DNA from 2 places in the Streptococcus sp. HMSC073D05 genome. Region 2 is predicted to be linked to the other one. Evidence: predicted binding sites of a transcription regulator. Region 2 holds the regulator's gene; the other holds the start of a gene.
The links. The regulator HrcA, encoded in region 2, represses chaperone genes, less so after heat shock. The targets are predictions, from matches to a motif close to TTAGCACTCNNNNNNNNNGAGTGCTAA.

Region 1 (13,822 bases), 180 kb from region 2:
ACCTTCTTTCTGATGTTATTTTATCACTTTTTCTACAAGGATGGTAGCGTTATTATGGAAATCAGTCTCTAAAAGCGGAGGGAGAGATCTAGCCTAGACCGTTGTCCCTCTGCTTATTTTGTGTTACAATAGGCACTATGAAAGCTAAAAAAATTATTTTGTCTAGTCTGGCTGTAGCAAGTGCAGGAGCCCTTGCGGCCGGTGTTTATAAAATTGCCAAAGATCAAAAGCGTCTTCGTACCCAAGAAGAATTGGTAGCAGAAGTACGGGAGCAAATGGAAGCCATGGGAAGGATTGCGACCCTGTATGTGGAACTCTACGAGTCTAGTGAAGAGCGCTTAGTAGGTGGTGTCATTTTTGAAGATGAGCGCCATTACCGCTTTGTCTATGAGGATGGTCTCTTGCATTACGAAGAGGAAAAATTATGATTACACCAAATTCTCTAGAAGAAATTGCTTCATACGTAGAGCAAGATGGCAAGAAAGTGTTTGTCTTTTCAGCAGATTGGTGTGGGGATTGCCGTTACCTCAAACCTTTTTTGCCGGAGATTGAGGCTGAAAATCCCGAATTTACCTTTATCTTGATTGACCGCGATGCCTATATGGATCTGGCGAAAGTCTGGGATGTTTATGGGATCCCAAGTTTGGTGGTTCTGGAAAAGGATAAGGAAATCGGTCGGTTTGTCAATCGGGATCGGAAAACCAAAGCGCAGATTACAGCATTCTTAGCAGGATTAAAATAGGAGAAAAACATGATTGTAACATACAACAAAGAACAAGTCGGCGATGTCTTGATGCTGACCTTGAAAAATAGTGGAGAAGCAAAGCTCGCGGTGGAGAGAAAAGGAAAAGTGGCTCGCGTTTACCGTGAGGACAAGCAAGAAACCGTTGCCTGGAATATCTTTGATGCCTCATCTTTCTTCGCCATCGAAGGCAAGGGCCAAGTCTTTTTGACAGATGAGCAAGTAGCTCGTTTGAACCAAGAATTGGAAAGAGAAGGCTTCGCAGAACGTTTGGTCAACGATCGGGAACCAAAATTTGTGGTTGGAGAAATCCTTGAAATGGTGGCCCATCCAGATAGTGACCACTTGAATATCTGCCAGGTAGCAGTTGGACCAGATAAGACGGTTCAGATCGTAGCTGGAGCTCCAAATGCGCGGGTGGGTCTAAAGACCATTGTCGCTCTTCCAGGTGCCATGATGCCGGATGGTAGCTTGATTTTCCCAGGTGCCCTTCGTGGAGAAAAAAGCTATGGCATGATGTGCAGTCCGCGTGAATTGCACTTGCCAAATGCTCCTCAAAAACGAGGCATTATTGAATTGGATGACGCAGAAGTAGCAGGGACACCTTTTGATCCTGCTCGTCACTGGCATGAATAAAGAGAAGAATCTAGGATGTTTTGAATCCTAGATTTTTTTGATTTTGGTTTGTCACCCCCATTTTTTGAAATTTTTTCGAATAAATAGATAGGAGGTAAATGATGTATAATAAAGTTATTTTAATCGGTCGCCTGGTGGCGGCCCCAGAATTGCATAAAACCAGCACAGACAAATCCGTTGCCCGAGTGACCGTTGCGGTCAATCGTCGCTACAAGGATCAAAACGGGGAGCGAGAGACTGATTTTGTCAATGTCGTTGTCTGGGGGAAATTGGCTGAAACCATGGCTAGTTATGCCAGCAAAGGGAGTTTGATCTCTTTGGATGGAGAGATTCGGACGCGCCGCTACGAGAAAAATGGCATCATGCAGTATGTGACAGAGGTCCTCTGCCAAAGTTTTCAATTGCTAGAGAGCCGGGCTCAGCGGGCTATGCGTGAAAATGGTGGAACAGGAGATTTGGCCGATATTATCTTAGAAGAGGAAGATCTTCCCTTTTAGAAGTAAAAAAGAAAGCTGGTTCGTTTATAGACCAGCTTTTTTGATACTTATGAGGGATTTTATTCGAGAACGACTCTTTTTAAAATGAATCAAATAAATCCATCTGTACAATAAAAACAAGCACTTTTTTTGAAAAAGTAGTAAAATAAAGTAATATATATTCAAAAAATTCAGAAAAGGAACGGAGCTTGAAAGGAAAAGAAGAGAGAAAAGAACGGTTGAAATGGCTGATAAAACGGGTTCTACTGGTGATTCCGGTGGCCTGCATCCTCTTGTGGATCTATGCCGTTTGTCAAACCAGTAGCATCCAGGATCAGACCAAGATCGGTGTTACCTATATGACCATGAACAATGAGTTCTATAAAAGTATTCATTCGGAAATTAGTCGAATTGCCGATGAGAAAGGGGCTCTTGTTTATGTCCGAGATCCAGAATTGGACGAAAAAAGGCAGAGCCAGCAGATCGATGATTTTTGCGCCCAAAAAGTAAATGTGATTGTGATTAATCCGGTTAAAGGGGATAGTCAGCCCATTTTAAGGGCTCTTAAAAAAGCTAGAAAACAAGGAATTAAGATCATTGCAGTTGATACCCAGCTCAAGCATTTTAAGCCGGATGCCAGCATTGTCTCCGACAACTACCAAGCAGGAGTCTTGATTGCGAAAGAGTTGATGAAACGCTCTTCAAATGCTCGGATCCTTCTCTTGGAGCATAAGGGGACTGTTTCAGCAGATACGCGGATTCAGGGATTTAAGGATACCATCAAAGGATATGGGTCATATGAGATTATCTCGGAACTAGAAACCAAGGGTCAGACGGAGATCGCTATGCCAGCTGTCCGTAAGTTCTTGCAGTCAGGGGGGAATGTCGATACTCTAGTCTCCTTGAATGACCGTTCAGCTATAGGAGCTTTAGCAGCGATCAAGGAGCAAGGGATCACCCATCCCATTGCGATCTATGGGATTGATGGCTCACCAGATATGAAAGCCTTGCTACACTCGACAGATGATGTCGTAGGAACCGTTGCCCAGTCTCCGTTGAAGATGGGAGACCGCGTGATGGAGGTCATCCAAGATATGGCTGATGGGAAGAGCTACCAAAAAGAAATAACCATTCCGGTTCAGATGATGACAAAGGAAAACATCGATCAATTTGATGTGAATGGGTGGCAGTAATGAGAAAATTTAGAGGTGTGAGATACAGTTTGGCCATTCTGATGGTCGTGAATTTTATCGCTGTGATGCTCAACAGTATCATCTATCTTCAAGCAACCAATTATATCATTGCTCAACGACAAGCTTCCCTATTAGTAGAACGCTTAGAGCGCATTCCTTTTGCGCCCTCTACAACTTTTTGGTTGTCTGCACTCTTATTTGCTGGGATTGCCTTGATTTCCATGAGTCGTTATCGGTCTCAAACGAGTCGATGGTCCATTTTTGATAAGTGGAACATTCTGGAGATCCTCCTGATGTTGCTCTTGATGTGGGTCCAAAATGTAGCTTATAACGGGCTGATTCTCTTGGTTTTTGCGGATATCTTCTATGGTTCCAAAGAGTTGAATACCAAGCGAGACCGCAAGTATTGGTTTGCGTTTATCCTAGTGAGTTTCTTGATGCTTCTTGTGACCAATTCAGACGTCTTTTCGCTTTTCTTTCCGATACCTTCTCTGGATGTCTATATTCATTTTTATCCTGCCTCCATTCGGATTCTGGCCTTTTTCTTGAAGAATTCCCTCTATGCCTTGAATATGGTGCTCTTCATTATTTCGCTTTTGTTCTATATTATGAATGTTCTTGCGGAAAACCACGAAGTGGAAGAAGAGCTGGCCATGGTTTCGAAGGTCAATACGGAATTGAACAACTATATGGCCTTGTCTGAGAAGATTGCAGAAGATCGGGAGCGCAAGCGGATTGCTCGGGAGATTCACGATACCTTGGGGCATGCGCTAACAGGGATCTCGGCAGGCTTAGATGCTGTCGGAGTCTTGATTGATATCGATCCCAATCGGGCAAAAGAGCAGGTAAAAAGCGTATCAGAAGTTGTCCGGGAAGGGATTCAAGATGTGAGAGGCTCTCTCAACCGCCTCCGTCCAGGTGCCCTTGAGGGACGAACCCTCAAAGATGCTTTAGAAAAGATGATCCGCGAGTACCAGACGCTTTCTAACTTGCAGGTTGATTTACACTATGAATGGGTCGATGTCGATATGGACGTCATGATTGAAGATACGATCTTTCGTGTGATCCAAGAGTCTATGACCAATGCGGTTCGCCACGGTCATGCCAGCCGGATGACCCTTCATTTTTTTGAGAATGAAGAAGATTATCTGATCGAGTTGCAGGACAATGGGGTTGGATTTGAAACCTTGACCTATGGCTATGGGCTCAAGCAGATGATGGAGCGTATTTCCATCCTAGGAGGACAGCTTCAATTTGAAAGCCGCGATGGATTTTTCACGCGCATCAGTTTACCAAAATATAAAGAAGGGAGATAGAGATGGTGATAAAAGTAATGGTGGCAGATGACCAGGCCTTGATTCGAGAATCTCTGAAAATTATTTTGTCAGCCCACCCCGATATCGAAGTGGTGGCCACAGTGGAAGATGGGAATCACGTCTTGTCTAGCATTCCACAGACACATCCTGACCTGATCTTAATGGATATTCGGATGCCAGGCATGGATGGGGTTTTGGCGACAAAAGAAGTCAAAGAGCACTATCCGGATATCAAAATTATTATTTTAACGACCTTTGACGATGATGAATTTATCTATAGTGCACTCAAGTATGGTGCTTCAGGTTATCTTTTAAAGGGAGCCTCGACAGAGGAACTCTATGAAGCGATTAAGGTGGTGTATCAAGGCGGAGCAATGATCAACCCGAATATCGCTAGTAAAGTCTTTCAAATTTTCTCACAAATGGCCAAAACCAACTTCTCTATTGCTGTAGATGAGGACAATGTCAAGGATTTGAGCACGACGGAATGGCGCATTATCCAAGAAGTCGGCTATGGGGAGTCCAATAAAGAAATTGCGGCCAAACTCTTCTTGTCAGAAGGAACTGTGCGCAACTACTTATCAACGATTTTGGCGAAATTAAACCTACGAGATCGAACGCAATTAGCGATCTGGTCAGTTCAAACAGGAGTGACGAGACGTGACTTTTCTAAAGGAAATACAGAATGAAATTGAAGCGAAAGCATCTTTGTTGGGGGATCGGCCTCCTTGTTATGCTCTGTGCGAGCGCGGGTTTCTATTGGTGGAAACAGCAACCGACCGTCCTCCATATCGGCGTTTATGCAGGCTCTAGCTGGGATGTGCCGACCAGTCAACGTTCCCATGCCTTGGATCGTGCGATTCAAAAATTTGAAAAATCCCATCCCCACGTTCGTGTAGAGTATGAAAATGGGATTCCTCAGTCGGATTATTCTGACTGGCTCTCCGAAAAGATTGTCTCAGGAAAGACGCCAGATGTGTTTATGGTCTCTGAGCAAGATCTTTCCTTATTAGCAGCGCGAGGGGTGCTAGAAAAGTTAAACGGCTATATGGATCGAAAAGATCAAGCTGCCTTTTATCCCGTTGCCTTTGAATCGGGTGTCTATCAGGGGCAAACCTATGCCTTACCTTATGAAAGCAATCCGATTTTGATGTGTGTCAATAAAGATCTCTTGGATAAAGAAGGCATCGCGGTTCCCAAAGAAGGTTGGACCCTTGAAGAGTTCTATACGATTTGCAAGAAACTAACCAAAGATACCAATGGGGATGGGCAACTGGACCAATTTGGGAGTACAGAATACACCTGGAAAGAAGCCTTGGCGGCAAATGGAGGTCATCTTTTCCAAGGAGGCATGCTCAAGCTGACAGCTCCAGAAGTGAAAGAGTCTTTGACTTTTCTGCAAAAATTGGAAGATCTAAATAAAAATTACAAGGTGAGCTCTAAAGATTTTGACCAGGGGAAAGTCGCCTTCTATCCCATGACCTTGGCTCAATATCGGACCTATAAACCTTATCCCTACCACGTTTCTAAATATTCAAACTTTACCTGGACCTGTATTCCAATGCCTGCTAAGTCAAAAACGACCAAGGCAACCTTGGTCACGACGACTTCTTTTGCTATGTCGGCTCGAAGTTCTCATTCCAAGTTGGCTTGGGAATTGATGCAACTCTTAACAGAGGATCCAGACATTCAACAAACCCTCTTTGCCCAATCCCAAGGGATCTCTGTCATGCCACAGGTCGTCAAGAGTCGCTCTAGTAAAGACCTTCTGCAGGTGGATGATTTTGGAACAGATTCCTTGACCAATCAGACCTTGAACCGCATCATGGAACAAGCTGTTGAAAGTAGTCCGAAAAATGTCTCAAAAGAGGTGTTAGAAAAGCTAGACTACTTGATTGGCAATGCATTGCGCGATCAGGATGTCGAGAACCGTTTGCCTCAAATTCAGAGGGAGATTGAAAGTAGTCTACAGGTAGGAGTTTAGAGTAAAATAAGATGGCATTTTGTCAAGTGACAGATGTCATTTTTTTATTGCTAAATGTCATATTAGGAATGTGACATTTGACAATGTAAAACCGCTTTCAAATAATCTACAATAGAGTCAAATAAAGGAGGCGTAGAAAAATGAAATACCTCGTTTTGGTCAGTCATGGTGGACTGGCAGAAGGTCTAAAAACATCACTAGCCATGTTTGCTGGTGATAAGATGGATCAGGTCATCGCAGTTGGACTCAAAGAAGGAAAATCGGTCGATGACTTCGCAGTTGATTTCAGAGAGAGCATTTCAGGATTGACAGCTGATGATTCTGTTTTGGTCTTGGCAGATATCGTAGGTGGTAGTCCATTAACCACTGCAGCCACGGTTCTAGAAGAAGCTGGAAAGCTCGATGGAGCCTTGATCCTTGGTGGGATGAACCTCACCATGGCTTTGACGGCAGTTGTGATGAAGGATGTGTTGGATGGAGACGATTTGTCAGCCACCATCTTATCAGAAGCACGATCTGCACTACAGCCTTTTGAAGTTTCAGCCACTGGTGCTGAAGAAGATGATGACGATATTTAATAGGGAGGTACCTTATGGTAGTAACATTTGTACGGATTGATGACCGCATGATTCACGGTCAGACAGTCACACGCTGGGCAAAGGAAAAACCATGTGATGGTTTGATTGCCGTAAACGATGCAGCAGCATCAAACAAGGTTTTGATTCAAGCTTACAAAGGCGCATCAGACAAGAAAACCTTTGTATGGACAAAGGAAGCCTTTAAAGAAAAATCAGCAAAAGTAACAGAATCAGATAGTCGTTACTTCTTGATCACCAAAAATCCAATCGATATGAAGGAAATTTTGGTCGACCAAGGGTTTGTCCCAGGTGATGTTAAAGAAATCATCGTAGGCCCTGCAAATGATCGTCCTGGAGCTGTAAAATTGGGAAATAACCAATCCATCACTCAGGAAGAAGCAGAAGCCTTCCAAGCTATTCAAGCAGCAGGCTACAAGGTGAAATTCCAATTGTTGCCAGATGTTTCCATCGGGTATTGGGATGATTTCAAATCAAAATTTGGTTTTTAAAACTAACAGTCCTATCTGTTAGGTAAATAAATTTACAAACAAAAGGAGCGTTTGTTATGACAATTTCATGGATTCAAGCAATCTTGCTTGGTATTTTCGCCAGCTTGTCTTCAATGCCTGGTATGGGGGGTTCCAGTATCGGGAACTATACACTCGGTCGTCCTTTGATCGGTGGGTTGATTTCAGGTTTAATTCTTGGAGATGTGACAACCGGTATTATGGTCGGGGTTGCCCTTCAAGTCGTTTATATCGCCTTGGTAACACCTGGTGGTACCGTATCTGCCGATGTGCGTGCCATCTCTTACATCGGTGTTCCTCTTGCTATCTTGTTTGTGCATGCCAATAACATCACAGATGAAGCAGGAATCGCCGCAGCTGCAGCTCCAATCGGTGCAGCCGTTGGGACAATCGGTACAGTTCTTTTCTACGGTACCGCTACTATGAACTTGGTATGGCAACACATTGGTTGGAAAGCCGTTGAAGAAGGAAACTTCAAAAAACTCTACGCAGTTGACTGGGTTTACCCTTGGATCTCTCATTTCCTCTTCTCTTTCCTTCCAACAATGATTATCACCAAATACGGTGAAAACATGGTTGATTTGATGAAACAATACCTTCCTATGGATGGTTACTGGATGAAAGCCCTCTTTACAGTCGGTGCTCTTCTCCCATGTGTCGGTATTGCCATCTTGTTGAAACAAATTGTTACAGAAGCAACTGACTTCATTCCATTCTTTGTTGGATTTACCTTGGCGAAATCTCTCGGATTGAACTTGGTATCCAGTGCCGTTGTTTCATTAATCTTTGCAGTAATCTACTATGAACTTGAAGTGATCAAATCGATGAAAGCTGCTCCAGCCGGAGTGGTGGACCAAGACGATGATGAGGAGGATATTTAAAATGGCTGATAGAAAGAAAATTTCAAAGAAAACATTAGCAAAAGCATTCCATCATTGGTATTATGGTCATTTGACTTGTTTCTCTCAAGAACATATGCAAACCTTCGGGTACTTGACTTCTATGCTTCCAATCGTAGAAGAAATGTATGACACAAAAGAAGAACAAAAGGATGCTATGCAAACCTATACGGCCTTCTTCAACACTGAACCACAACTTGGATCTCTTGTTGTAGGGATCACAGCTGGTTTGGAAGAAGCGCGTGCAAACGGAGATGCAGTGGATGGCGAAACCATCAACGGTATGCGTGCCGGTTTGATGGGACCAATCGCTGGTATTGGTGACTCATTGGTCGTTGGTACCTTGATTCCAGTTCTCTTGGGGATTGCCCTTGGCCTTTCTAAAGGTGGTAACGTCGCTGGTGCCCTCTTCTACATCGTCGTATGGAACCTCTTAGTCTACTTTGGTATGCGCTTTGCCTTCTTCAAAGGTTACCAATTAGGGGATAAAGCCGTTGAATTCCTTGTAGGACCAAAAGGACAAGCTCTTCGTAAAGCGATCAGCGTTGTCGGTGGTATGGTTATCGGTGCCGTAGCAGCTACTTGGGTATCTGTTACAACAGCCCTTCAATTCAAGAATTCTGAAGGAAAAGTCTTCTTGAACATCCAAGAAAAGATCGATGGTGTTTATCCAGGTCTCTTGACAGCAGCCTTCATCACCCTTTGCTGGTGGTTGATGTCTAAGAAAAAAATTTCACCAAACAAAGTTATGTTACTTCTCGTTGTAGTTGCTTTGATCGGTGTTGCCCTTGGTATCTTCGACCCACATCTTAAATACTAAGGAAAAGAAAAAACGAATTTGCTAGTAGGAGTTTTTGAGAATGAAGTGAATTGACCTCCTTTACTTGCACTTCATTCTCAATTTTTATCAGGAGGAATCCCATGGTTACAAAACAAGAACTTGTCAATGGATATGAAACAGAAATCAAGTACCAACGCCACATGCTTGAAAACCTTGGTCGTTGGTTCAGCTTACTCTTTATCATTGCCAGTATTGGTGTGGTATTGATCTATCTCTTTCACAAAAGTTTCCTCCCACTCTTGATCCTCGGGATTTTACTAGCCTTGGTTGGAATTTTAGGCATGATTGTTTTTGGATATGGCATCTACCGCGGGCGGATCAATCTTCAAAAAGTGATCGACGATTTCAATCAAAAATTGACAATTTTAAATTGATATTTTAGAAACATCTCATCTATTTTTGAGGTGTTTTTTTCTTGACTATTTCTGACCAAGTGATACAATAGAAACATAAGTTAGCACTTACGTATAGAGAGTGCTAAAAACACGTATGGAGGAATGAACATGTTAAAACCATTAGGAGACCGTGTGGTCTTAAAAGTAGAAGAAAAAGAACAGACTGTTGGAGGTTTTGTCCTCGCCGGTGCGAGCAAGGCTGATACAAAAACAGCTGAAGTAGTGGCCGTTGGTGAAGGTGTGCGTACCCTAAGTGGCGAACTCATCGCCCCAGCTGTAAAAGCAGGAGATCACGTTTTGGTTGAAAGCCATGCAGGAATTGAAGTGAAAGATGGGGAAGAAACCTACACCATCGTTGGAACAGCGAACATTCTTGCAATTGTAGAGTAAGAGAAGAAAGAGGTAAGAGAAATGGCAAAAGATATTAAATTTTCATCTGATGCACGTTCTGCAATGGTCCGTGGTGTCGATGTCTTAGCAGATACAGTGAAAGTTACGTTGGGCCCTAAAGGTCGCAATGTGGTTCTTGAAAAATCATTTGGTTCACCCTTGATCACAAATGACGGGGTGACCATCGCAAAAGAAATCGAATTGGAAGACCATTTTGAAAATATGGGTGCTAAATTGGTGTCAGAAGTGGCTTCTAAGACCAATGATATCGCAGGTGACGGTACAACGACCGCAACGGTTTTGACTCAAGCCATCGTCCGTGAAGGGATCAAAAACGTCACTGCAGGTGCTAACCCAATTGGCATACGTCGTGGGATTGAGACCGCTGTTGCAACAGCAGTAGAAGCTTTGAAAAACAATGCGATCCCAGTATCGAGCAAGGAAGCGATTGCTCAAGTAGCTGCTGTGTCTTCTCGTTCTGAAAAAGTTGGTGAGTACATCTCTGAAGCCATGGAAAAAGTTGGCAAAGATGGGGTTATCACCATTGAAGAATCTCGTGGAATGGAGACAGAACTGGAAGTCGTTGAAGGAATGCAGTTTGACCGTGGTTACCTTTCACAATACATGGTCACTGATAATGAAAAAATGGTAGCAGACCTTGAAAATCCATACATTTTGATCACTGACAAGAAGATTTCAAATATCCAAGAAATCTTGCCATTGTTGGAAAGCATTCTTCAAAGCAACCGTCCACTCTTGATCATCGCTGATGATGTCGATGGCGAAGCTCTTCCAACACTTGTCTTGAACAAGATCCGCGGTACCTTTAATGTCGTAGCTGTCAAGGCACCAGGATTTGGAGATCGCCGCAAAGCCATGTTAGAAGACATTGCCATCTTGACAGGTGGTACAGTCATTACAGACGATCTTGGTTTGGAATTGAAAGATGCAACCATTGAAGCACTTGGTCAAGCAGCTAAAGTTTCAGTCGATAAAGACAGTACTGTCATTGTCGAAGGTTCTGGTAACCCAGAAGCGATCGCTAACCGTGTCGCTGTTATCAAGTCACAAATCGAAACCACAACCTCTGAGTTTGACCGTGAAAAATTACAAGAACGTTTGGCTAAATTGTCTGGTGGTGTTGCCGTAATCAAGGTCGGTGCTGCAACAGAAACAGAATTGAAAGAAATGAAACTTCGTATCGAAGATGCCCTTAATGCGACTCGCGCAGCCGTTGAAGAAGGGATCGTTGCCGGAGGTGGTACAGCCCTTGTCAATGTCATCTCTGCGGTCGCAGCCCTTGAATTAGAAGGAGATGAAGCGACCGGACGCAATATCGTTCTTCGTGCTTTGGAAGAACCGGTGCGCCAAATTGCCCACAATGCCGGTTACGAAGGATCTATTGTGATTGATCGCTTGAAAAATGCCGAAGTCGGAACAGGCTTCAATGCTGCAACAGGTGAATGGGTGAATATGATTGATGCAGGGATCATCGACCCTGTTAAAGTCAGTCGTTCAGCCCTTCAAAACGCAGCTTCTGTTGCTAGCCTCATTTTAACAACTGAAGCAGTCGTAGCCAACAAACCAGAACCAGCAGCCCCAGCAGGACCAGGAATGGATCCAAGCATGATGGGTGGGATGATGTAACCTGATACCAATGATTGGTGCTAAAGCACCGAATCATTGGACGGTAGCCGCTATGTTGCGGCCTACCTAATCATCTTACTAGCTCAAAGGGAGGAAAATATCGTTCCTCCCTTTTCACGTCGTAACCCCTTGGTTAATTTATCAGGTGCATTTATTGTTATGGCAAGCACCATGGTGCCTTGCCGAAGTGTCTTACTAGCTCAAAGGGAGGAAAGTATCGTTCCTCCCTTTTTCGCGTCGTAACCGCTACAAATGATTGAGGCTATGACTCTCATCATTTGACGCCAGCCGCTATTGTGCGGTCTGGCTAATCGTCTTACTAGCTCAAAGAGAGTGGGACATAAATCGGTAATTCGTTAGAATTCGATTTCGTCGTCCCACCTCCGCACAGTTGAGTAAGGCTGTAAAAGCTGATGAAATCAGCGTAGTATATCCCACTCAACCACTGCGTCTTGCTCGACAGTCCAAAAACAATTGAGAGGCCAGGACTTTTTTCCCAGCCCCTTTTTCTTGTTATAAGTTGTGATGCTTACTGGCTCCTTTTGCCATGGAATAATATTTTTATTTTAAATTTTGTAACAGAAATGATAAATACTAGTTAAAGAGGACTTGTGTAGATGCTTGAAAATCAAGCGTTTGCAGTGTTTTCAGGCAGAGGAATATTTGCCAACAAATTGCAATACAAATTAACTGATTTTGTAATAATTCTAGTGTATACTATTAAGAGTAGATCACAGGTCTACATTGTTGCAAGGGGAGAACTTCCCACATACATGTCTATTGACAATAAAACTTGATCGTAATATCGCTGTTAGTAAAATGAGAGTTTGAACATAGCATAGATTTTATCGACCTTTTTCATATTAAAAAATATTTTTCAAATTCCCCTTGCGCAAGCTCTTCCGGATTCCTCCGGGAGAGTTTTTTTCTTGTTAAGGTGAAAAAGATAGAATGCCCTTGGAGCCTACTTGAAAGAGTGGCTCAGCAGGCATTATTTATGGTAAAATAGAACATATTCATCGAGGAAAGGAGTGAGGACTTTGTTGAAGATTTTTGTGTTAGAAGATGAATGGATCCAACAATCGCGTATTGAAGCGGTCTTGCAGGATCTCATCCGTCAAAAATCCCTGCAGTGCAAAGCGCCAGAAGTGTTTGGGAAATCAAGCCAGTTGTTAGATGCTATCACAGAGAGAGGCGCTCACCACCTATTCTTCTTAGATATCGAGATTAAAGGTGAGGAGAAAAAGGGTCTAGAGATCGCAAAAGAGATTCGTAAGAAAGACCCCCATGCGATCATTGTCTTTGTCACCACTCACTCTGAATTCATGCCCATTACGTTTCAGTACAAAGTAGCCGCCTTGGATTTTATTGATAAAACGCTGAGCGAAGAAGAGTTCAGAAAAAGAATCGACTCGGCCATTGACTATACCTTGGAGCAAGCTGGGACCACGATTGCGCAAGATGCTTTTACATTTGAGAGTGCGATGGCGCGTGTACAAGTTCCCTTTAATAAGATTTTGTATGTTGAAACGTCTCCAACTATTCACAAGGTCATTTTACATACCCAGGATGAGCGCTTGGAATTTTACGCTAGTATTGCCGATATCGAAAAAGCAGATCCTCGCTTGTATCGGTGCCACCGCTCCTTTGTGGTGAATCCACAAAATATTACGAAGATTGATAAAGAAGACAAGAAAGCTTTTTTTGAAAATGGGGACAATTGCTTGATCTCACGGACCAAGTACAGAGGCTTACTGGAAGCTTTGAAAAAATAGAAGGGAGAAAGAATTGCTGTTAACTATTCTAATGTCTTACCTAAAGTTCTTCGTCAGCATGCTGATCTATCGTCATATCAGTAGACAAGAGTTCACCTTGCGCTTGCTCTTTTTGTGCCCCTTCCTCTTCGCAATTATCTTTACCCTTGTACCACCGGTAGGCTTTTTTGGCTATTTCTTAGTATTTATTGTCTATAGTTTCTACCGAAATCGTAACATACGACACCTTTTGAATATTTTTTATGGGCTCTATCCGGTTGTCATGGAGAGTCTCATTGGGCGTCTCTTAGCCTTTTATGTCTTTCCAATGTTAGGGATCGTACTTGTTCATGAGGCATCTGTCAGCTGGTATGATGCTCTACTTGAATTGCTGGTCTTTCCTGTTTATATAGGAATCACTAAATTGTTAAAACTAGATTTTAC
Region 2 (17,391 bases):
TTCAAGCCCTTAAGCATCCAACTTTTTATGTGCCTGCCTTTAATGTCCTGATGTTGATTCCTTTTGGGATGTATCTACGCTATTATTTCAAGTGTGGTTTTAAGAAAACGATTCTCCTAACAGCCCTCTTTAGTCTCTTTTTGGAACTGACCCAGTTATCAGGTCTCTATTTTCTGTATCCGGGTCCTTACCGCCTAGCAGATGTCGATGATATTATTCAAAATACCACTGGTGGTGGAGTAGGCTATTTTCTCGGTTGGTTCCTGGTTTGGTTATTGCCGACAAGAGACGAAATTGACGAGCATTCTTTCCGAGTAGGAACCAGAGTATCTGGTTTCCGGATAGGTCTTGCCTTCTTGATCGACTTTGTGATGCTATCCTTGCTTTACGCGGTAATCGAGCGTTTAGAGACGATTCCTTATGTAGCGGTTTTGGTTGTCTATTTTGCCTTGATTCCTTTGTGGCGTGGCAAAACCTTGGGAATGGCTTTGTTGAAATTCCGCTTGCATTTTGACAAGCAAAAATGGCTTCGCACCATCTGGAGGGGAATCCTGGTAGTAGGTTATTTCTATCTGATTCCTCAAGGGTTGTTCTATTTGATTTCGCTCTTGAATAGCGATTTGACGGACAATTCCCTCTTAACCCTGTCCATGATTTTATTGCTCTTCTTTATGCTTTTATTGTACCTGATTCTCACTCTTGCTATCGTCTTGCTCAATCGTCGCTTTCCGTTTGATCGTCTAGCTGGGGTTGAGTATGAGAGTACGGTGCGCGTGAAGAAAGAGATCCTAAAGGATGAAACTGAATCGTCAAATTAGAGAGAGTGGGACAGAAATCGGTAATTCGTTAGAATTCGATTTCGTTGTCCCACCTCCGCACAGTTGAGAACGGCGATTTTAAGGGGATTGTGCTACAATGGAAGCAAATAGATAGAATGGAGCAGTGAAATGAAAGCAATTATTACAGTCGTTGGAAAAGACCAAAAAGGAATCGTAGCGGGTGTTGCAACGAAAGTGGCAGAATTAGGACTCAATATCGATGATATCTCTCAAACTGTATTGGATGAATACTTTACCATGATGGCGGTCGTATCGTCAGATGAGAAAAAAGATTTCACCCAGCTCCGTTCAGAGTTGGAAGAATTCGGTCAGTCTCTTCATGTAAAAATCAATATCCAAAGCGCAGCGATTTTTGATGCCATGCACAATTTGTAAGATAGGGGTTGAAAATATATGGACATTAAACAGGTAACAGAAACCATTGCCATGATTGAGGAGCAGAACTTCGATGTTCGGACTATCACCATGGGGATTTCGCTTCTAGATTGTATTGATCCGGATATCGAAAAGGCAGCAGAAAAAGTCTACCATAAGATTGTGACAAAGGCCAAAGACTTGGTAGCTGTGGGGGATGAGATCGCGGCAGAACTTGGCATTCCAATTGTGAATAAACGGGTTTCAGTCACTCCGATTTCTATTATCGGAGCTGCAACAGATGCGACAGATTATGTACCCTTTGCCAAGGCACTAGATCGTGCGGCCAAAGAAGTTGGGGTCAACTTTATCGGTGGCTTCTCAGCTCTGGTTCAAAAAGGCTACCAAAAGGGGGATGAAATCCTCATTAATTCTATTCCTCGCGCCCTTGCAGAGACGGATTTTGTCTGCTCTTCAGTCAATATTGGATCGACCAAGACAGGGATCAATATGACAGCTGTCCGAGATATGGGTCGTATCATTAAAGAAGCATCCCAAGCAGATCCAATGGGGCCTGGTAAGCTCGTGGTCTTTGCTAATGCAGTAGAAGATAATCCCTTTATGGCGGGAGCCTTCCATGGTGTCGGTGAAGCGGATGTCGTCATCAACGTTGGGGTTTCAGGACCTGGTGTCGTCCAACGGGCGATCGAAAAAGTTCCAGGCGCTAGCTTTGATGTATTGGCTGAAACGGTCAAGAAGACAGCTTTCAAAATCACCCGTGTCGGACAATTAGTTGGTCAAATGGCTAGTGAACGTCTCGGTGTTGAGTTTGGAATTGTTGACTTGTCCCTTGCTCCAACACCAGCTATTGGGGACTCTGTAGCCCGTGTCCTTGAAGCGATGGGGCTTGAAGTGGTAGGAACCCACGGGACAACAGCAGCCCTAGCTCTTCTCAATGACCAAGTGAAAAAAGGTGGCATCATGGCTTGTAACCAAGTCGGTGGGTTGTCAGGTGCTTTCATTCCGGTCTCAGAAGATGAAGGGATGATTGCGGCGGTCCAATCCGGTCATATCAACCTGGAAAAATTGGAAGCCATGACAGCCATCTGCTCGGTTGGTCTGGATATGATTGCTATCCCAGCTGATACTCCAGATACAACCATTGCGGCCATGATCGCCGATGAAGCAGCTATCGGGGTCATTAACCAAAAGACAACAGCCGTTCGGATCATTCCTTATGGCAAGGAAGGCGATATGTTAGAGCTTGGTGGACTTCTTGGGTCTGCTCCGGTAATGAAGGTCAACAAGGCTTCGTCAGCTGATTTCATTGCCCGTGGTGGTCAAATTCCAGCTCCGGTTCATAGCTTTAAAAACTAAGAGAAATCTAGTATAATAGTAGAAAATAGAAAAGTCTGTGATGATGAAGCTCCAGACTTTTTTCTTGCAAAAGGAGACAAGATGGCTAAAACAAGATTATTTGTGATTCGTCATGGGAGAACCATGTTTAATACCATTGGCCGTGCTCAAGGCTGGTCCGATACACCCTTGACAGCAGAAGGAGAACGAGGGATTCAAGCTCTAGGAATCGGCTTGCGTGAGTCCGGTTTGGAGTTTACTCGAGCTTATTCCAGTGATTCAGGCCGTGCCATTCAGACTATGGGGATCATTCTCGATGAATTGGGCTTGAAAGACCAGATTCCTTATCGCTTTGACAAACGGATCCGCGAATGGTGTTTTGGAAGTTTTGATGGTGCCTATGGAGGGGAGCTCTTTCATGGTGTCGTGCCGCGCGTGCTGGATGTGGAGGATTATAAGACCTTGACCTTGGAAGACTTGGCCAATGGCATTTGCCAAGTGGACACAGCAAATTGGGCTGAACCTTGGGAAGTCTTGAAAAGCCGAATCCTAGAAGGTTTTGAAGCCATCGCCAAAGAAGTAGAAGAAAATGGTGGAGGCAATGCCTTGGTGGTCAGCCATAGTTGGACCATTCAGACCTTAGTCTGCTTGGTCGAAGGAAAACCAAATCTCAATCTGCCTCTTTCAAATGGTAGTGTTACTCTTGTAGAATATGAAGATGGAAAATTGACGGTTAAGGGGATTGGAGATAGCAGTTACCGTGAGGTCGGTGAAAGCTTGCAAGAATCCTAGTCCATAATGAAAGGCTGACCCTTTGGTCATGGCCTTTTCTTTTTCTCAAAACTTGTAAGAGCTTTCCTACTTTCTTTTTGCAAAAAATGATATAATGAAAGAGATACATACGGAGGTAATACAATGACAAAAACCAGATTATATATTGCTCGTCATGGAAAAACCATGTTTAATACCATTGGGCGGGCACAGGGCTGGTCAGACACTCCGCTGACAGAAGCAGGAGAGCGTGGAATTCGAGAATTAGGACTTGGTCTCAAGGAAGCTGGGCTTTCTTTTGAAGAGGCTGTTTCGAGTGATTCTGGACGCACCATTCAAACCATGGGAATTATTCTTCAAGAACTTGGTCTGACAGGAAAAATCCCTTATCGTTATGACAAACGGATCCGCGAGTGGTGTTTTGGTAGTTTTGACGGTGCTTATGATGGTGATCTCTTTATGGGGGTCTTACCTCGTGTCTTTAAGGTCGATGATTTCCATCAGTTGAGCCTAATGGAGTTAGCAGAAGGAATCGTCGAAGTGGATACCACGGGATGGGCTGAATCCTGGGGAGCCTTGAGTAGTCGGATCAAAGAAGGTTTTGAAGCCATCGCAAAAGAGGTAGAAGCAGCTGGCGGCGGCAATGCTATTGTGGTCAGCCACGGCATGACCATTACGACCTTGATTTATCTCATCGATCCAAAAGCGGTCGAAGAATTGGTCTTGGACAACGGAAGCGTGACGGTTTTGGCTTATGAAGATGGTGCTTTCAGTATTGAAAAGATTGGGGATCTGTCCTATCGTAAGGTTGGAGCAAAACTTCTAGAGGGTGGCCATGACGAATAAGTATAGACGCGCAAGAAAAAAACGTAAGAAATGGTGGCCTTACCTATTGAGTTTCTTTCTTCTTGTGGTCCTTGGATCGGGAATTGGTGCTTACTTAGCGAAGCCAAGCTTGTTTTCAGGGCTTCAGTTTTGGAAGGCTAAAAAAACAGCTGTAACGACTCCCTCTTCTTCTAAGAAAAAGAAAGAAAAATCAGATTTACCAGCCGTTTCGACAAAAGACTGGCAGTTGATCTTGGTTAATCGTGACAATGTGAAGCCTGAGCTGAACCCACAATTGACAGATGTGGATGCTATCAAAGTGGATAGTCGGATTGTAGAACCAACTCGTCAATTTTTAGAAGCGGCTCGAAAAATTGCCCCAGAAGAAACCTTGATATCAGGCTATCGAAGTGTGGCCGAGCAAACAGAGCTCTATAATGAGCGTGTTGTGCAACTAGAGGCTAGTGGTCTTTCGCACGAAGAAGCTGAAAAGCAGGTGCAGACCCAGGTACAGGTCCCTGGTGCGAGTGAACACCAGACGGGGCTTGCGATTGATATGAGTGTCGAAGCGGGTCAAAGTGATGAGTTGGGCATGCAGTTGGCTGCCATCGCACCGCAATATGGCTTTGTCCTTCGCTACCCAGATGGGAAGAGCAACATCACGGGTGTGAATTTTGAGAATTGGCATTTCCGTTATGTTGGCGTAGAAAATGCTCAGTATATGGCCAACCATCAGCTAGTATTGGAAGAATATATTCAGCTATTGAAAAAAGCTGGTAAATAGGAGGAGATTCACTTCTCTAGGTCTTAAGAATGATTTTTAGCACTCTTTGAAAAAGAGTGCTAATTTTTTGGTTTTTTCTCTTGACTTTCTTTTGGATGGGTGTATAATAGAATCATGGTTTAGCACTTGAGTGTTTAGAGTGCTAAAAATGAAAGAGAGGTGAGGTCATGGTTACAGAACGTCAAAATGAGATTCTTAATCTTGTTGTCGATATCTTTACCAAGACCCACGAACCAGTCGGTTCAAAAGCGCTACAAGATGTCATTCAATCCAGTAGTGCGACCATCCGAAACGACATGGCTGCCCTCGAAAAGCAAGGCTTACTAGAAAAGGCCCACACTTCGAGTGGCCGCATGCCTAGCCGAGCTGGTTTTCAATATTTTGTTCAGAACTCGCTGGATCTAGAGTTGATTGATGAGCAAGATGTCTACCAGGTGGTGAAGGCCTTTGATTTCGAAGCATTTAAGTTAGACGATATCTTGGATGCTACGGCCAAGTTACTAGCCCAGATGACGGGTTACACTGCAGTGATTCAGGATGTTGAACCGACACGTCAGCGCTTGACTGGTTTTGAGATTGTTCCATTATCCAACCACGATGCCTTGGCGGTTCTGACCTTGGATGAATCAAAGCCTGTCACCGTCCAGTTTGCCATACCAAAGAATTTCTTAACCAGTGACTTGGAAATTTTCCACCAGCTGGTTCAAGAACGCTTCATTGGAAATACGGTCTTGGATATCCACTACCGCTTGCGGACGGAGATTCCACAGATTGTACAGCGCTATTTCAAGACGACAGACAATGTGCTGGATCTCTTTGATTACGTCTTCTCGCAACTGTTTCAAGAACTGGTCTTTGTAGAAGGAAAGGTTTCATCATTAACCTACGCCGATCTTCAGACCTATCAGTTCTTAGATAATCCCCAACATGTAGCCTTGGAGTTGCGAGGGGGGATGCCAGAAGACCAAATGACCCAGATCCTAGTTGCAGACTCCCAAGAGAAGGCCTTGAAAAATGTGACGGTGATTAGTCACAAGTTCCTGGTTCCTTATCGTGGGATGGCCCTCATGCATGTGATCGGTCCCGTAGAGATGGACTACAGGCGTGTGATTAGCCTGGTCAATGTCATCGGACGGGTACTGGTTATGAAGTTGACGGATTACTACCGTTACCTCAACAGCAACCATTATGAAGTAAATTAAGATCAAATGAAAGGGGTGTATGCCTTGACAGAAGATATCAAAAAAGAAGACGTGAAAGAAGAGGAAGTTGCCCAAACAGCTGAAGAAGTTGTAGAGGAAAGCAACCAACCTTCTGAGTTAGAAGAAGCACAAGCGCGTGCCGAAGAATTTGAAAATAAATACCTTCGTGCTCATGCAGAAATGCAAAACATTCAGCGCCGTGCCAATGAAGAACGTCAACAATTACAAAAATACCGTAGCCAAGATTTGGCAAAAGCGATCTTACCATCACTGGACAACCTCGAACGTGCCCTTGCCGTAGAAGGGTTGACAGATGATGTGAAGAAGGGCTTGGAAATGGTCCAAGAAAGTTTGGTACATGCCCTGAAAGAAGAAGGAATCGAAGAAATTCCAGCGGACGGAGCCTTTGACCATAACTACCACATGGCCATCCAAACCTTACCTGCAGATGATGAACATCCAGCAGACACCATCGCACAAGTCTTCCAAAAAGGCTACAAACTCCATGACCGCATCCTTCGCCCAGCCATGGTAGTGGTTTATAACTAGGCTGTCTTGTCCGAAACGACACTAAACTATGAAAGAAAGATTAACATTGGTTCGGCTTTGCCAATAGTGAGCGAAGCGAACCAAAGGCGATGCTCTTCGCCGTGGCGCTATATGCGCAAACTTTGAGACTCTAGGCTCAAAGTTTAGTCAAAGAGATTGACGAAGTCAAACTCTGACGGCGCCGCCACTTAAGAAGAGTATCAAAAGGAAAATTAAATTAAAAAAGAGGAAAAAATAATGAGCAAAATTATCGGTATTGACTTAGGTACAACAAACTCAGCAGTAGCAGTTCTTGAAGGAACTGAATCAAAAATTATCGCAAACCCAGAAGGAAACCGTACAACTCCATCTGTAGTGTCTTTTAAAAACGGTGAAATCATCGTTGGTGACGCTGCAAAACGTCAAGCAGTAACAAACCCAGATACAGTGATCTCTATCAAGTCTAAGATGGGAACTTCTGAAAAAGTTTCTGCTAACGGGAAAGAATACACTCCACAAGAAATCTCAGCGATGATTCTTCAATACTTGAAAGGTTACGCGGAAGACTACCTTGGTGAAAAAGTAACCAAAGCTGTTATCACAGTTCCGGCTTACTTCAACGATGCACAACGTCAAGCAACTAAAGACGCTGGTAAAATCGCTGGTCTTGAAGTAGAACGTATCGTCAACGAACCAACAGCAGCAGCTCTTGCTTACGGTTTGGATAAGACTGATAAAGAAGAAAAAATCTTGGTATTCGACCTTGGTGGTGGTACATTCGACGTATCTATCCTTGAATTGGGTGATGGTGTCTTTGATGTATTGGCGACTGCAGGGGATAATAAACTCGGTGGTGACGACTTTGACCAAAAAATCATCGACTACATGGTTGAAGAATTCAAGAAAGAAAATGGTATCGACTTGTCAACAGACAAGATGGCGCTTCAACGTTTGAAAGACGCAGCTGAAAAAGCGAAGAAAGACCTTTCTGGTGTGACTTCAACTCAAATCAGCTTGCCGTTCATCACTGCAGGAGCTGCTGGACCTCTTCACTTGGAAATGACTTTGACTCGTGCGAAATTCGACGATTTGACTCGTGATCTTGTAGAACGTACAAAAACTCCAGTTCGTCAAGCCCTTTCAGATGCAGGTTTGAGCTTGTCAGATATCGACGAAGTCATCCTTGTCGGTGGTTCGACTCGTATTCCTGCCGTTGTAGAAGCTGTTAAAGCTGAAACTGGTAAAGAACCAAACAAATCAGTGAACCCTGACGAAGTTGTGGCTATGGGTGCTGCGATCCAAGGTGGTGTGATCACTGGTGACGTGAAAGACGTTGTCCTTCTTGACGTAACGCCATTGTCACTTGGTATCGAAACAATGGGTGGAGTCTTCACAAAATTGATCGACCGCAACACAACCATTCCAACATCTAAATCACAAGTCTTCTCAACTGCAGCAGATAACCAACCAGCCGTTGATATCCACGTTCTTCAAGGGGAACGCCCAATGGCAGCAGATAACAAGACTCTTGGACGCTTCCAATTGACTGATATCCCAGCTGCACCTCGTGGTATCCCACAAATTGAAGTAACATTTGACATCGACAAGAACGGTATCGTATCTGTTAAAGCGAAAGATCTTGGAACTCAAAAAGAACAAACAATTGTTATCCAATCAAACTCAGGTTTGACAGACGAAGAAATCGACCGCATGATGAAAGATGCAGAAGCAAACGCTGAAGCAGATAAGAAACGTAAAGAAGAAGTTGACCTTCGTAACGAAGTAGACCAAGCTATCTTTGCGACTGAAAAAACCATCAAAGAAACTGAAGGCAAAGGCTTTGATGCAGAACGTGACGCAGCTCAAGCAGGACTTGATGATCTTAAGAAAGCTCAAGAATCAGGTAACCTTGAAGAAATGAAAGCGAAACTTGAAGCCTTGAACGAAAAAGCACAAGCATTGGCTGTTAAGCTTTACGAACAAGCTGCAGCAGCGCAACAAGCACAAGCAGGAGCAGAAGGCGCACAAGCAACAGGCAACGCAGGCGACGACGTCGTAGACGGAGAGTTTACAGAAAAATAAGATGCAAAGTCCGTTAAAACCTCACAGTGAAAATAGGAAATCTGACGCAGAAACTTTAGTTTCTAGAAAGATTTATCTTTTTCACCAAGAGGTTAGGGCGTGCTCAATTCAGCATTACTAGTTTGATTTTTAAAACTTAAACTAGTAAGTATAAAAAGAAATCCAGAGGTTGCAACCCAGCCTCTGTTTTTCGGTAAAATAGAGGATGTTGCTTATGAAAAAAGTACTTTGTATCATTTATCCTAATTTTTCTCTTTATGAGATAACTGCTTTAACGAGTACTTTAGCTCTGTCTTTTAATGTTACGATTGATTATGCTGCTTCAGATCATTCGATGGTGGTCTCTGAGGATGGCTTACCCTGTCAACCAACGAAAACACTAGATCAAATCCGTATTGAAGAGTATTCTTGCGTGATTTTGCCAGGAATGGTCAACATAGGACCTGCCCTACAGGATGAGAAATTGATTTCGTTCTTGAGGGACCTTGGTGAGCAAGATATCCTAATTGCAGCCATTTCTTCAGCGCCTCTTTTATTAGCGAAAGCAGGTCTGTTGAAGGCCACGAAATTTACAGGTGGAATTTGGCAAAACTTCTTTGATTATTTTGAATTTCTTCCACGTGAGAATTTCCAGCCCAAACTGGTTGTGCAAGATAAACAGATCATTACGGCTATCGGTTTTGCCCATCAAGAGTATGCAAGAAGAGTGATTCTAAGTTTAGGCTTGGCAGCTAATACGGACAACTATTTTAAAGAACGAAACGACTACTCAGAAGAGGATTTGATATTTACTCTATCAGACCAAGAGTTTGATCAAGTGAAGCGAAGTATAGAAAACAGCCTCTAAAGATTACATGAAAATTATAGAAAGGAACAAAGAGTGTTCGGGGAATTGAACCCGAGCGGAAAGCTTGGAAATTAGATAAACCGCCTAAGAAATCAGGATTTCTTGTCGGTTTCCTAAATTTCAGTCGCTTTCTGTTCGCTCTTAGTATCTTGTATGAACAATACTGAATTTTATGACCGTTTGGGCGTTTCAAAGAATGCATCTCAGGATGAGATCAAGAAAGCCTATCGGAAATTATCTAAAAAATATCACCCAGATATCAACAAGGAGCCTGGTGCTGAGGAAAAGTACAAGGAAGTTCAAGAAGCTTATGAGATTTTGAGTGACGAACAAAAACGGGCTGCTTATGACCAATATGGTGCTGCGGGTGCCAATGGTGGCTTCGGTGGCGGAGCAGGTGGTTTTGGTGGCTTTGATGGTGCTGGTTTTGGTGGCTTTGAAGACATCTTCTCTAGCTTCTTTGGTGGTGGTGCAAGTCGTAATCCAAATGCACCTCGTCAAGGGGATGACCTCCAATACCGCGTCAATCTCAAGTTTGAAGAAGCGATTTTTGGTGCAGAAAAAGAAGTCAAGTACCATCGGGAAGCTAGCTGTCATACCTGCCATGGTTCTGGGGCTAAGCCAGGGACTAGTCCGGTGACCTGTGGACGCTGTCATGGTTCTGGAGTCATCAATGTGGATACGCAGACCCCTCTTGGTATGATGCGCCGTCAAGTGACCTGTGATGTCTGTCATGGTCGTGGTCAAGAAATCAAAGATCCATGTACGACTTGTCGTGGAACAGGTCATGAAAAACAAGCTCATAGCGTGAATGTCAAGATTCCTGCCGGAGTTGAAACGGGTCAACAAATCCGCTTAGCTGGTCAAGGAGAAGCTGGCTTTAACGGTGGACCTTATGGTGACTTGTATGTCGTTGTCAATGTTGAGCCGAGCGATCGCTTCGAACGAGATGGCTCAACCATATACTACAAGTTAGACTTGAACTTTGTCCAAGCAGCTCTTGGAGATACGGTCCATGTGCCAACTGTTCACGGAGATGTCGATTTGGTCATTCCTGAAGGAACCCAAACCGGTAAGAAATTCCGCCTCCGTGGGAAAGGGGCTCCAAGCTTACGTGGTGGTGCGATGGGAGATCAATATGTATCTGTCAATGTCGTCACCCCAACTGGTTTAAATGACAAGCAAAAAGAAGCCCTTCAAGCCTTTGCGGAAGCAAGTGATTTGAAGGTCAACCCAAAGAAAAAAGGGTTCTTTGACAAGGTCAAAGATGCTTTAGATGATTTATAAGAATGAACGAGTTTCCTTTTGAGTAAGGGGCTCGTTTTATTTTGGATCGAATCCAAGAACTTCCTCTCCTAATTAAAGAATAATGAGAAGCCTCATTGAATTTATTAAGATATCGTGGTAAATTTAAGAAAACGATTACAAAGACGATTTAGGAGGTCCTGATGAAATCACATCAACCACGTTATGCGATTCGCAAGTATGCAGTAGGAGCTGCTTCGGTGCTCATAGGATTTTTTGCTGGTGCTCATGTTGTAGCGGCCGATACGTCGAGCGTTACAGACAGTCCTTCAACGACAGTTCCAACGCAGCCAAGCGAGGGTGAGTCAACGATTTCTCTTAATGAGGAAGCTTCTCAGCCAACAGTAGAAAAACCAACGGCTCCTGCCCCAATCGTCGATCAAAGTCAACCGACACTGCCTGATCGTGAATTGCGGGTATCAGATCTTGACCGTTTGATTCGCGAAGAAGCAAGTTCTGTCGCAGAGTCGGATGTGGCAGCTCAACCAGCGACAGCAGCGACGGAAACACCTACTAAAGATCCTGATCAGGAAGAAAAATTAGCCAAGAAAAAGATTGTATCGATTGATGCCGGTCGCAAGTACTTCTCACCAGACCAAATCAAGGAAATCATTGATGAAGCAAGTAAGACGGGTTATACAGACTTGCATCTTCTAGTTGGAAATGATGGTTTGCGCTTTGTGCTGGATGACATGTCTTTGAAAGTGGGAGATACTTCTTATTCTAGCCAAGCCGTGACAGATGCGGTTGAAAAAGGGACGAAGGCTTATTACGATGATCCGAACGGGACAGCCTTGACCCAGGCTCAAATGGATGATATTTTAGCCTACGCCAAATCGAAGAAAGTAGGTGTCATCCCAACCATTAATAGTCCAGGTCACATGGATGCGATTCTGACAGCCATGGAACAATTGGGGATCGAAAACCCTCACTTTAATTACTTTGGCACTAAAAAATCAGCCCGGACAGTTGATTTGGACAACCAAAAAGCCTTAGACTTTACCAAGGCTTTGGTAGACAAGTATGCGGCTTATTTCAGCGGCAAGGCAGATATTTTCAATATCGGTTTGGATGAATATGCCAACGATGCTACAGATGCCCATGGTTGGCAGGTTCTCCAAGCCAGCAAGCATTGGCCAGGTGAAGGCTATCCAGAAAAAGGCTATGAAAAATTCATTCAATACGCCAATGATCTAGCAGCTATTGTGAAAAAACACAAGATGAAACCAATGGCCTTTAATGACGGAATCTACTACAATGGTGATACTTCCTATGGCACTTTTGACAAGGATATCATTGTCTCCTACTGGACAGGTGGCTGGAACGGCTATGATGTCGCTTCTTCAAAACTCTTGTCTGAACTAGGTCATCAGATTCTTAATACCAATGATGCTTGGTATTATGTGCTTGGACGGGACAAGGCTGGATCTGGTTGGTACAACCTCGATCAAGGTCTCGAAGGAATTTCCAAGTCAGCGATTGATGTGGTTCAAAAAAATGATGGGGCTAAGGTACCTTTCATCGGTGGCATGGTAGCTGCTTGGGCAGATACGCCATCCGCAACCTACAAAAAAGACCTTCTCTTTAAGCTCATGCATGCCTTCGCGGACAAGAATGCGGACTACTTTGTTGCAGATCCTGAAGTCGTCGGAAAAGCTCTTTCAGAAGCTCCAACTGATTTGGATCACTATACACCGGAATCTCTAGTAGCCTTTACGGCAGCTAAAAAAGCATTAGAAGGGGCAGGAACAGACACGACTCGAGCAGAGGCCAAAACTTTGATCGACAATCTCAAAGCAGCTCAAGATGCTTTGGTGTATACGGAAAGCTACGCGAAAGAAGTTGCAGCAAAAGAAGCGGAAGAAAAACTTGCCATGAAGAAGGTCATCTCGATCGATGCAGGCCGCAAATACTTCTCACTGGATCAATTGAAACGGATCGTAGATAAGGCCAGTGAGTTGGGTTATTCTGACTTGCACCTCCTTGTCGGAAACGATGGTATGCGCTTCGTCCTCGATGATATGACGGTGGAAGCCAATGGCAAAACCTATGCCAGTGATGATGTGAAAAAGGCCATTTTAGAAGGCACCAAGGCCTATTACGATGATCCAAATGGTCAAGCCTTGACCCAAGCGGAAATGGATGAACTCCATGCTTATGCGACTGCGAAAGGAATCGGCTTGATTGCGGCAGTCAATAGTCCTGGACACATGGATGCTTTGTTGGTGGTCATGGAAAAATTGGGCATTGAAAATCCACAAGCCAGCTTTGATACGGTTTCAAAAACAACCATGGATTTGACCAATGAAGCAGCAGTCAACTTTACCAAAGCCTTGATTGGCAAGTACATGGACTACTTCAAAGACAAGTCTAAGATCTTTAACTACGGAACAGATGAATATGCCAATGACGCTACCAGTGCGCAAGGTTGGTATTACCTCAAGTGGTATGACCTCTATGGTAAATTTGCGGAGTATTCCAATAGTCTTGCAGCCATGGCGCGTGAAAAAGGCTTGCAGCCAATGGCCTTTAACGATGGCTTCTATTATGGAGATGAAGATGATGTCGCCTTTGACAAGGACGTCTTGATTTCATATTGGTCTAAGGGATGGTGGGGCTATAACCTCGCATCTCCACAGTATTTGGCAGATAAGGGGTATAAATTCCTTAACACCAACGGAGACTGGTACTATGTTTTGGGCCACAAAGGTGATCAAAGTTATCCGCTCGAAAAAGCTATCCAAAATACAGAAACTGTTCCATTTGAACAGTTAGCTTCAACCAAGTACCCTGATGTCAAATTACCGACATCCGGAAGTATGTTGGGAATTTGGGCTGATGAGCCGGCCAATGAATACAAGGAAGAAGAAGTCTTCCAGGTTATGGAAGCTTTTGCCAACCACAACAAGGACTATTTCAAGGCAGACTTCACTGCTCTTAGAAAAGCAGTTGCTACGGTGCCAACAGATCTAGCCATTTACACACCAGAATCTCGCGCAGCACTTGCGAAAGTCTTAGATAGCTTGAATTGGAATGTGAGCCGTGCTCATCAAGATCAGGTGGATCAAGAAGTGGCTGCTCTGACTCAAGCCCTTACGGGGCTCAAGCCAATCACGCAAGTAGGTAGCTTGGCTGAAAATGACGTCAAAGCCCTAGTGGAAGACAAACCAAGTCTTGACATCGTGGAGAAAGAACTTGATTTTGACCTTGTGGAACGGACCAATCCAGATCTCGCTAAAGGAGAACGCAGAGTGATCCAGGCTGGGGTTAAAGGGCAAGGTCTTGAGTATGTAGAGGTTTCGGCACTTGATCAAAGTCGAAAAGTGATCGCTACAGAAGTAGCAACAGAGCCAGTTGCAGAAATTGTTGAAGTCGGTACCAAAGAAATTGTGATCCCAACAAGCCCTTCAGTAGAAGCACCAGTGAAGTCAGACGTGCTTGTGAACAAAATGGTTCCAGATCCTTCAACACCTCAAGTGATCTCGAAGGATCAACCAGTAGCACCAGCAAATACCCCAACGCCAATTCCAGTAGCTGTGGAAAAAGAGGTTCGTTCAGAAACAGGAAACTCTAACAAGCAACTCCCAGAAACAGGAGTGGAATCTGCTCTTGGGCTCGCTTTACTAGGAGCGATCTTAGGAGCGGCAGGAATGGACTTGAAAAATAAAAAAAGAGACTGAGACCTAGTAGATTTGTAACAGGTCGAAGTTAGGAGAGTGGGACAGAAATCGGTAATTCGTTAGAATTCGATTTCGTTGTCCCACCTCCGCACAGTTGAGTAGGGCTGTAAAAGCTGATGAAATCAGCGTAGTATATCCCGCTCAACCACTGCGTCTTGCTCGACAATCCAAAAACAATTGAGAGGCCAGGACTTTTGTCCAGCCTCTTTTTGTGCTTGCAAAACTGTACCCGGACAGTTTGGTTTTTTCACTCTTGTAACCCCTTCTATATCTTGCTAAAATAGAACCATGACACGATACAAAGCAACCATTTCATATGACGGGACCTTGTTTGCAGGGTTTCAACGCCAACCGCATGCCCGTAGTGTGCAGGAAGAAATCGAAAAGACCTTGACGCGTCTCAATCAAGGAACCCCTGTTACCGTTCATGGAGCGGGGCGAACGGATTCAGGTGTCCATGCTCTTGGGCAGGTGATTCATTTTGATCTCCCCCAAGCGCGGGACGAGGAAAAGCTCCGCTTTGCCCTCGATACCCAAACCCCAGAGGATATTGATTTCATCCGAGTAGAGCAAGTAGCAGATGACTTTCACTCACGCTATAAGAAGCACAGCAAAACCTATGAATTTATCGTGGATTATGGTCGTCCCAAGAACCCCATGATGCGCCACTATGCCACCCACTATCCTTATCCTTTGGATGTGGAAAAGATGCAAGTAGCCATCCAAAAGTTGGAGGGAACCCATGATTTCACCGGTTTCACCGCTTCGGGAACCAGTGTGGAAGATAAGGTTCGTACGATTACAGAGGCTCGCTTGGTTGAGGATGCAGAACATCATCGCCTTGTCTTTACCTTTTCGGGCAATGGCTTTCTCTACAAGCAAATCCGTAATATGGTGGGAACTTTGTTGAAGATTGGAAATGATCGGATGCCGATCGAGCAGATCGATCTGATTTTGGAAAAGAAGGACCGCAATCTTGCAGGTCCTACAGCAGCGCCAAATGGCTTATATTTAAAGGAGATCCGTTATGAGTAATGAATTGATTCTAGCTATTTCAGGAAATGATATTTTTAGTGGAGGAGGTCTTCATGCAGACCTTGCAACCTATACAACCAACAAACAGCATGGTTTTGTAGCGGTGACTTGTTTGACCGCTATGACGGAGAACGGTTTTGAAGTGATTCCGGTGGATCCGACGACCTTTGCTCAACAGCTCAACTCTCTCAAGGATGTTCCTTTTTCTGCTATTAAACTCGGTCTTTTGCCAGATGTTGAAGTGGCAGACTTGGCCTTGGACTATGTCAAAGCCCATGCGGAGATCCCAGTGGTACTAGATCCTGTCTTGGTCTGCAAGGAAAGCCATGATGTGGAAGTTTCAGCTCTTCGAGACGAATTGATCAAGTTCTTCCCTTATGTGACTATCATTACGCCAAACTTACCAGAAGCTGAGATCTTGACCCAAAGCAAGATTCAATCGCTCGACGATATGAAGGAGGCAGCACGCAAGCTCCACGAATTAGGAGCAGCGAATGTCGTGGTCAAAGGGGGCAATCGTCTCAATAAAGAAAAGGCCATCGATGTCTTTTATGATGGTACAGACTTCACCGTCATTGAAGAGCCGGTCTTAGAAAAGAACAATACAGGAGCAGGTTGTACCTTTGCGTCTAGCATTTCCAGCCAGTTGGTAAAAGGGAAATCACCACTTGAAGCTGTTAAAGCCTCTAAAGACTTTGTTTTCCAAGCGATTCAACATTCAGACCAGTATGGAGTAGTACAGTATGACATCTAATCGAACTCAACTCATTGCCCGCCTCTCTATCTTGACAGCCTTGACAGTTGTACTTGGCTACTATACCAAACTTCCAACTCCGACAGGGATCGTCACCCTACTAGATCTTGGTGCCTATTTCACAGCCTTCTATTTTGGACGCAAGGAAGGTGCTATTGTAGGTGGTGTCGGAGCCTTCTTATTGGATCTGATTTCAGGCTATCCTCAGTGGATGTTCTTTAGTCTCCTCTTTCACGGGGGACAAGGTTACTTTGCTGGCTTCAAGGGCAAAGCTCGTTACCTAGGCTTGCTCCTTGCAACAGTTGTGATGGTAGGCGGTTACGCACTAGCTTCTGCCCTCTTTTTAGGCAATGGCTGGGGTGCTGCTATCTCGGACATTCCGAATAACCTCGCTCAGAATTTTGTTGGAATGGCTTTAGGCTATGTGGTCTATTATGCATTTCAAAAGAAAGGAAGCTAATTCATGGATCTGGAGCAACTGAAGAAGGATACAAAAGAAATCTTGGTAGATGTCTTGGAAAAAAGCCGTCTCCACCAAGGACAGATTCTAGTCCTCGGGATGTCTTCCAGTGAGGTTGCAGGAGGGCAAATTGGAAAGGCCTCCAACATCGACATTGCCGAAGCTATTGTCCAGACCTTGCTAGATGAGTTGAATCCAAGAGGGATTTATCTGGCGGTACAAGGATGTGAGCATCTCAATCGCGCCTTGGTGGTCGAGAGAGAATTGGCGGACAAGAAGGAGCTAGAAATCGTCAATGTCCTTCCGAGTCTCCATGCAGGAGGGGCTGGACAACTCGCAGCTTTCAAGTATTTTAAGGATCCTGTTGAGGTGGAATTTATCACAGCCCAAGCCGGGTTAGACATCGGAGATACCTCAGTAGGGATGCATGTCAAACACGTGCAAGTTCCGATTCGCCCTATCTTGCGTGAGCTAGGTGGAGCCCATGTCACAGCCCTTGCCAGTCGGCCAAAATTGATCGGTGGCGCCCGTGCTCTCTACCTCGATGATCCCATCCGAAAATCATAATC

Region 1: groES (co-chaperone GroES) is a predicted target of HrcA. The motif match lies at 9,647-9,673, and genes of this name have one in related genera.

What each region holds. Positions count from the first base shown of each region.
Region 1 is NZ_KV807483.1:60,513-74,334, forward strand. Features, by position in the region: gene HMPREF2832_RS01560 (DUF4651 domain-containing protein) at 138-428, shown strand; gene HMPREF2832_RS01565 (thioredoxin family protein) at 425-742, shown strand; gene ytpR (YtpR family tRNA-binding protein) at 752-1,378, shown strand; gene HMPREF2832_RS01575 (single-stranded DNA-binding protein) at 1,480-1,875, shown strand; gene HMPREF2832_RS01580 (substrate-binding domain-containing protein) at 2,064-3,047, shown strand; gene HMPREF2832_RS01585 (sensor histidine kinase) at 3,047-4,363, shown strand; gene HMPREF2832_RS01590 (response regulator transcription factor) at 4,369-5,052, shown strand; gene HMPREF2832_RS01595 (ABC transporter substrate-binding protein) at 5,049-6,347, shown strand; gene HMPREF2832_RS01600 (PTS sugar transporter subunit IIA) at 6,488-6,925, shown strand; gene HMPREF2832_RS01605 (PTS sugar transporter subunit IIB) at 6,940-7,434, shown strand; gene HMPREF2832_RS01610 (PTS mannose/fructose/sorbose/N-acetylgalactosamine transporter subunit IIC) at 7,491-8,333, shown strand; gene HMPREF2832_RS01615 (PTS system mannose/fructose/sorbose family transporter subunit IID) at 8,317-9,171, shown strand; gene HMPREF2832_RS01620 (hypothetical protein) at 9,273-9,566, shown strand; gene groES (co-chaperone GroES) at 9,696-9,977, shown strand; gene groL (chaperonin GroEL) at 9,999-11,624, shown strand; gene HMPREF2832_RS01640 (response regulator transcription factor) at 12,665-13,399, shown strand; gene HMPREF2832_RS01645 (sensor histidine kinase) at 13,413-13,822, shown strand, end outside.
Region 2 is NZ_KV807483.1:243,254-260,644, forward strand. Features, by position in the region: gene HMPREF2832_RS02340 (VanZ family protein) at 1-818, shown strand, start outside; gene HMPREF2832_RS02345 (ACT domain-containing protein) at 948-1,214, shown strand; gene HMPREF2832_RS02350 (PFL family protein) at 1,233-2,570, shown strand; gene HMPREF2832_RS02355 (histidine phosphatase family protein) at 2,652-3,341, shown strand; gene HMPREF2832_RS02360 (histidine phosphatase family protein) at 3,465-4,166, shown strand; gene HMPREF2832_RS02365 (M15 family metallopeptidase) at 4,156-4,929, shown strand; gene hrcA (heat-inducible transcriptional repressor HrcA) at 5,097-6,131, shown strand; gene grpE (nucleotide exchange factor GrpE) at 6,156-6,680, shown strand; gene dnaK (molecular chaperone DnaK) at 6,918-8,741, shown strand; gene HMPREF2832_RS02385 (DJ-1/PfpI family protein) at 8,956-9,588, shown strand; gene dnaJ (molecular chaperone DnaJ) at 9,742-10,875, shown strand; gene HMPREF2832_RS02395 (family 20 glycosylhydrolase) at 11,037-14,573, shown strand; gene truA (tRNA pseudouridine(38-40) synthase TruA) at 14,862-15,608, shown strand; gene HMPREF2832_RS02405 (bifunctional hydroxymethylpyrimidine kinase/phosphomethylpyrimidine kinase) at 15,601-16,362, shown strand; gene HMPREF2832_RS02410 (ECF transporter S component) at 16,352-16,822, shown strand; gene HMPREF2832_RS02415 (TIGR01440 family protein) at 16,826-17,389, shown strand.